DNA from 2 places in the Pseudomonas sp. MF08875 genome. Region 1 is predicted to be linked to the other one. Evidence: predicted binding sites of a transcription regulator. Region 1 holds the regulator's gene; the other holds the start of a gene.

The links. Region 1 encodes FliA, which starts transcription of late flagellar genes. Its sites were predicted from a motif close to CTAAAGTTTNNNNNNNNNNNGCCGNTAA; they were not measured.
Region 2: the regulator FliA is predicted to act here: its motif matches at 1,228-1,255, upstream of AC19YT_RS08995 (methyl-accepting chemotaxis protein).

The regions. Positions count from the first base shown of each region.
Region 1 covers NZ_JCBCUW010000025.1:52,894-56,304, reverse strand. Annotated here, with positions in the region: gene flhF (flagellar biosynthesis GTPase FlhF) at 1-562, shown strand, start outside; gene fleN (flagellar synthesis regulator FleN) at 681-1,511, shown strand; gene fliA (RNA polymerase sigma factor FliA) at 1,508-2,248, shown strand; gene AC19YT_RS16125 (chemotaxis response regulator CheY) at 2,416-2,787, shown strand; gene AC19YT_RS16120 (protein phosphatase CheZ) at 2,818-3,411, shown strand, end outside.
Region 2 covers NZ_JCBCUW010000012.1:4,817-8,227, forward strand. Annotated here, with positions in the region: gene AC19YT_RS08990 (glycosyltransferase family 2 protein) at 1-426, opposite strand, end outside; gene AC19YT_RS08995 (methyl-accepting chemotaxis protein) at 1,287-2,852, shown strand; gene AC19YT_RS09000 (alpha/beta family hydrolase) at 2,986-3,411, opposite strand, start outside.

The DNA of each region.
Region 1 (3,411 bases):
CCTGGTGAGCATGGACAGCTACCGCATCGGCGCCCAGGAGCAGCTCAAGACCTTGGGCCGCATCCTCAACGTCTCGGTGACCCATGTCGATCCGGGCCAGTCCCTGGCGCAAGCCCTCGACCCGCTGCTGCGCAAGCGCGTGGTGCTGATCGACACCGCCGGCCTGCAGGCCAGCGACCCGGCCCTGCGCATGCAGTTGGAAAGCCTGGCCGGGCGCGGCATCCGCTCCAAGAACTACCTGGTGCTGGCCACCACCAGCCAGAAGCAAGTGCTGACCGCCGCGTACCACAGTTACAAGCGTTGCGGGCTGGCTGGCTGCATTCTGACTAAGCTGGACGAGACGGCGAGCCTGGGCGAGGTGTTGAGCCTGGCTATCAGCCATGAATTACCGGTGGCCTATCTGACCGATGGGCCGCGTATTCCCGATGACTTGCACTTGCCGCGCCGCCACCAATTGGTCAGCCGTGCCGTAAGTGTGCAAATGCAGGAAGAACCCAGCGAAGAAGCCATGGCTGACATGTTCGCTGACCTTTACCACAGCCCGGCCAAGCAGGTCGGCTGAGGTTTAATGAATAGATTGCAGTGAACCTACATCGATGGCCTGCCACGCATTGTTCCAACGGTGAACGCGCAGCCAGTTATGTGGCCTCCGTCTAAGTAAGACAAGGTATAGAAAGAACATGGGCAGCATGCATCCCGTACAGGTGATCGCGGTGACCGGCGGCAAAGGTGGCGTCGGGAAGACTAACGTGTCAGTGAACTTGTCCCTGGCTCTGGCGGAGCTTGGCCGACGCGTCATGCTGCTGGACGCCGACCTGGGTCTGGCGAACGTCGACGTGTTACTGGGGCTGACCCCCAAACACACCCTGGCCGATGTGATCGAGGGGCGCTGTGAGCTGCGCGACGTGCTGCTCCAGGGCCCCGGCGGGATCCGCATCGTGCCGGCAGCCTCGGGCACCCAGAGCATGGTGCACCTGAGCCCGGCCCAGCATGCCGGCCTGATCCAGGCGTTCAGCGACATCGGCGACAACCTCGACGTGCTGGTGATCGACACGGCCGCCGGGATCGGCGAGTCGGTGGTCAGTTTCGTGCGCGCGGCCCAGGAAGTGCTGCTGGTGGTGTGCGACGAACCCACCTCCATCACCGACGCCTACGCCCTTATCAAACTGCTCAACCGCGACTACGGCATGAACCGCTTCCGCGTACTGGCCAACATGGCCCAGAGCCCGCAGGAAGGGCGCAACCTGTTCGCTAAGTTGACCAAGGTCACTGATCGCTTCCTGGACGTCGCCTTACAATACGTCGGTGCGGTTCCCTACGACGAGTGCGTACGCAAGGCTGTGCAAAAGCAGCGTGCAGTCTACGAAGCGTTCCCTCGTTCCAAGTGCGCACTGGCGTTCAAAGCCATCGCCCAGAAGGTCGATACCTGGCCACTGCCCGCTAACCCGCGCGGGCATCTGGAGTTTTTTGTCGAGCGGCTTGTGCATCAAACGGCGGGACCTGTGCTATGACAGCCAGCGGCTACAACCTTTACAAGAAGTCGGCGCGTGACAGCCAATACGAATTGATCGAGCGCTATGCGCCCCTGGTCAAGCGCATTGCCTACCACCTGCTGGCACGCCTACCCGCCAGCGTCCAGGTCGAAGACCTGATCCAGGCTGGGATGATCGGTTTGCTTGAAGTCTCGACCAAGTACGACGCCAGCAAGGGCGCCAGCTTCGAGACCTACGCGGGGATTCGTATCCGCGGCGCGATGCTCGATGAGGTGCGTAAAGGCGACTGGGCCCCCCGTTCGGTACACCGCAACACCCGGATGGTCAGTGATGCCATTCGCTCAATTGAAGCTAAAACCGGTCGTGACGCTAAAGATCACGAGGTTGCGGCCGAACTCCAATTGAGCCTCGATGATTATTACGGGATTTTGAACGACACCTTGGGCAGTCGCCTGTTCAGCTTCGACGACCTCTTGCAGGACGGCGAGCATGAAGGGCTGCACGAGGATGGCGCGAGTGCTCATCTGGAGCCGTCGCGCGACCTGGAAGACGAGCGCTTCCAGGCTGCGCTGGCGGACGCGATTGCCAATTTGCCGGAGCGTGAGCGACTGGTCTTGGCGCTGTACTACGACGAAGAGCTGAACCTCAAGGAAATCGGTGAGGTCCTGGGGGTCAGCGAATCGCGGGTCAGCCAGTTACACAGCCAGTGCGCGGCCCGCTTGCGGGGGCGTTTGGGGGAGTGGCGAGCGCGCTGACAGGCAGTGTGGGGGCTCTGCGAACGGGGCCGGTACGGCGTAGCGCCGTACCGGTCTCGGCACGTTTTGCTCCATGTCGCCGGTGAGTGCCCAGCCTGATTGATGAAATGGCGTGTCCAGGTGCTGGATGCGTTTAAGACTGCTTGGAGGTCGAATTGGACAAGAACATGAAAATCCTCATCGTTGATGACTTCTCAACGATGCGGCGGATCATAAAAAACCTGTTGCGTGACCTTGGGTTCACCAACACGGTCGAGGCAGACGACGGCACTACCGCCATCCCTGTGCTCAACAGCGGCAGCATCGACTTTCTGGTGACGGACTGGAACATGCCTGGCATGACCGGTATCGACTTGCTGCGCCATGTGCGCGCCGACGAAAAACTCAAGCACCTGCCGGTGTTGATGGTCACCGCTGAAGCCAAGCGCGAACAGATCATCGAAGCAGCCCAGGCCGGGGTGAACGGCTATGTAGTCAAACCCTTCACGGCCCAGGCGTTGAAAGAAAAGATTGAAAAAATCTTCGAACGCATCGGTTGATGCGCGAAGCCAGTCCGCCACGGGGGCGCTATGGAGCATAACGAATCATCGCAGGGCGATTTTGAATCGACTCTGAAAAAACATGCCCACGAATTGGTCGAAAGCCTTGAAAAAGGCAAGTTCGGCGACGCGGTGCAACTGATCCATGAGCTCAACCAGACCCGTGACCGCGGCCTGTACCAGGAAGTCGGCAAGCTGACGCGCGAATTGCACAGCGCCATCGTCAACTTCCAGATCGACCCGCACATGCCGCAAGCCGAAGAAGTGTCCCAGATCACGGATGCCACTGAACGCCTGGGTTATGTTGTCAGGCTGACCGAGGCTGCGGCCAATCGCACCATGGACCTGGTGGAAAACAGCACGCCGCTGGTCAACGGCTTGGGCCACGACGCCCAGGCCCTGAGCGCGGACTGGGCACGTTTCATGCGCCGCGAAGTGGGTGCCGAAGAGTTTCGCGATCTGGCGCGCCGGGTCGAGGTTTTTTTGGCCCGCAGCGAGAAAGAAACACGCGTGGTGTCGGGCAACCTCAACGACATTCTGCTGGCCCAGGATTACCAGGACCTCACCGGCCAGGTCATCAAACGGGTGACACAACTGGTCACGGAAGTCGAAAGCAACTTGCTC
Region 2 (3,411 bases), on a different contig from region 1:
ATCAATGTCACTACGACAAGTCAACGAAAGAAAGTTGGCTACAAAACCACGCTGAGGGCCGGGGAATACTTTAAGGCGGCTCTCTCCCCAACGTTTTGCATACTCATCCAAAAGCGCCAGCGTGCCGTCTCGGGAGCTGTCATCAGACACCAGCAGCGTCCAGTTAGAATGCGTCTGCCGCTCAAAAGACTGGAGTTGATCGGCAAGAAAACTCTCGCCATTGAACGTGCACATTAAAACTGCAATCTTCGCTGTGTATACATCGCAGGGACGAACACTCAAGGAAGTTGTTGCATACGCAGGACCGCCGAAAATACTGGGAGCAACCAGAGTCACAACATCCCTTCGCGAACCAGTTGAAGCATCCATAAGAAAGTTCTCTAAATCCTGGTTTTTTTCAAACCACAGCACATTGTTGAAGAACAACTCACCAAACCGTTAGCGTGCTATCAAAATAGAGCTAACGAAAAACCAGTGAGTCGACGGGCATGCACTAGGTAAAAAAACTCATCTTTCTTACGCGGCTTGGCAGCATTGGAAGGCTATTTGCCCAACCTCGACGCACAACGGCACGCCAAAGCGGCGCAGGACGGCCCCGGGTTGCAAAAGAGGAATACTGCCCCTGTGTCTGAACAGGGAGATAGCGGAGCGCTTCGTGGGGACGTGCAGCAGATTTTTGTTGACCTAAAAAAGAAACCGCTCGAACGGCGACGCTGAGGTGCTTGCCAGTTTCGGAAGGGGCCACAATTTGCCTGGGAGCGATGGAAACGGACCAGAGATGGGTGCCTGATACTTCACAGGTGATGACTGGAACGCAATACACGCTGTACTCCTTTCAAGGTGCCCCCTCAGTAGTCACCGCCCGCTCTCAGCGCCAAAGCTTGAGATGAAGCCGCACAAACCTTTCGCCAGCGCAAGGCCCGTGCGTCTTGACGCAGAAGGGAGAATAAAGGGATTTTTCTTACAAGATCCGAATGCACATTCTTTCATGCTAAGAAGAATTTTGTCTAGGTAGTATCGGACTTGTCAGTCTTCTGAACGCAAATACTTAAGGTTTTCCAGGGCTCTAATCCACGCGACGCACAAAATCCCTAGTCTTATGCTGCTCGTCGCATTCGTAAGAATTTGTGTCATTGACATCGCAAATATCAAAAGGCCACTACCTTTGCTAGCCGCTGGCACTTGCCTGTCAGTGTGAGCGCTAGGACATAGCGCTGAAAAATAGCGCTCAACATTCCCCCACCGCTGCCGACAACCTGTCAAAGCCTTGCGGATAGAAAAAAGCCATGCGTAATAACCAACCAATAACACAACGCGAACGTACCTTTCCGGCTCAGCAACGGTTGATTTCTACCACCGACGCAAAAGGCGTGATTACTTACTGCAACGATGCTTTTGTCGAAATCAGTGGGTTCTCCCGTGAGGAGCTGTTGCGTGCGCCGCATAACCTGGTGCGTCACCCTGACGTTCCGGCGGCGGTGTTCGCGCATATGTGGGGTACGTTGAAACAAGGCTTGCCATGGATGGGCATTGTTAAGAATCGCTGCAAGACCGGTGACCACTATTGGGTCAACGCCTATGTGACACCGGTGTTCGAAGGCAATCAGGTGGTCGGCTATGAGTCGGTGCGGGTCAAGCCCACCGCCGAGCAGGTGCGCCGTGCCGAAGCGCTCTACCAACGCATCAACCAGGGCAAGTCGGCCATTCCCCGTAGCGACCGCTGGTTGCCGGTGTTGCAGGATTGGGTACCGTTCATCCTTATTAGCCAGCTGAGTTTTCTGATCGGTATCTGGTTCAATTCCCACTGGGGTTTTGCCCTGGCGGCGGGGTTGTCGGTGCCGTTGGGGTTGCTGGGCCTGACCTGGCAGCAGCGTGGCCTCAAGCGTTTGTTGCGCCTGGCGGAGCAGACCACGTCCGACCCGTTGATCGCGCAGATGTACACCGACAGCCGTGGCGCCCAGGCGCGCCTGGAGATGTCGATCCTAAGCCAGGAAGCGCGCCTGAAAACCTGCCTGACGCGCTTGCAGGACACCGCCGAGCACCTCAACGAGCAGGCGCGGCAATCCGATGTGCTGGCCCACAACAGCTCCAGCGGCCTGGAGCGCCAGCGGGTGGAGACGGAGCAAGTGGCCACTGCCGTGAACCAGATGGCGGCGACCACTCAGGAAGTCGCCAGCCATGTGCAGCGCACGGCCGACGCCACCCAGGAGGCCAATCGCCTGACCAGCCGTGGCCGCGATATCGCCAGCGAAACCCGCGAAGCGATCCAGCGCCTGTCGGTGGTCGTGGGTGAAACCGGCGCCACGGTGACCCAACTGGCCAAGGACAGTGATGAGATCGGTGGCGTGGTGGATGTCATCAAGGGCATCGCTGACCAGACCAACCTGCTGGCGCTCAACGCTGCCATTGAAGCGGCCCGCGCCGGGGAAATGGGGCGAGGCTTTGCGGTGGTGGCCGATGAAGTGCGGCAACTGGCGCAGCGCACCAGCGAGTCCACGGGGCAGATCCACAGCTTGATCGCCAAGTTGCAGCAGACCGCCAGCACGGCGGTGCAGACCATGGACGCCGGGCATCGTCAGGCCGAGGAAGGCGTGGCCAAGGTGATGGAGTCCGACGCCGCGCTGGTGGGGATCAGTGAGGCGGTGGCCAACATCACCGACATGACCACCCAGATCGCCGCTGCGACCGAAGAGCAAACGGCGGTGGCCGAAGAGATCAGCCGCAATATCAGCACCATTGCGCAACTGGCCGATCAGACCTCGGAACAAGCGATGCACTCGGCGCAGTTGAGCGAAGCGCTGACCTTGACGGCGACCACCCAGTACTCGCTGGTGGAGCGCTTTAACCGTTGAGGCTGCGCTAGCGGCAACAACCTCACGCCGCACGCCCGTAGCAAGCGGGCTTGCCCGTGCTGGGGTGCGCCAGGCGCCACACCGATTACCACGGCTAGGCCGCCGAGCGTGGGCGAGCCTGCTTGCTACATCGCTACGTGATATCGGCAACGAAGGCGGCGATTTTTTGCGCCGCCGCGTTCAGGTGCTGTTCATGGGTGACGCCTGAAGCCTTCAAGGGCTTGAGGTCATGGTCCGCCGCCACCAGCCACATCACCTCGATGCTCGGCGACAGCGCATAACCCTCCACAGTTTCGCGATTGCCCAGGGCGTCGCGCTCGCCCTGGACGATCAGGGTGGGCGTCTTCAGCCCTGCCAGGTGCTCGACCCGCGGTTTCTCGGGCTTGCCCACGGCGTAGAACGGATAACCCAGGCACACCAGGGCGCCCGCCCCCAACTCATCGGCCAGCAAACTGGCCATGCGCCCGCCCATGGACTTGCCTGCGACCACCAAGGGCCCAGTGACATGACGCCGCACCTGCGCGTACACCTCACGCCAGCATTCCAGTAGCTTGGGGGC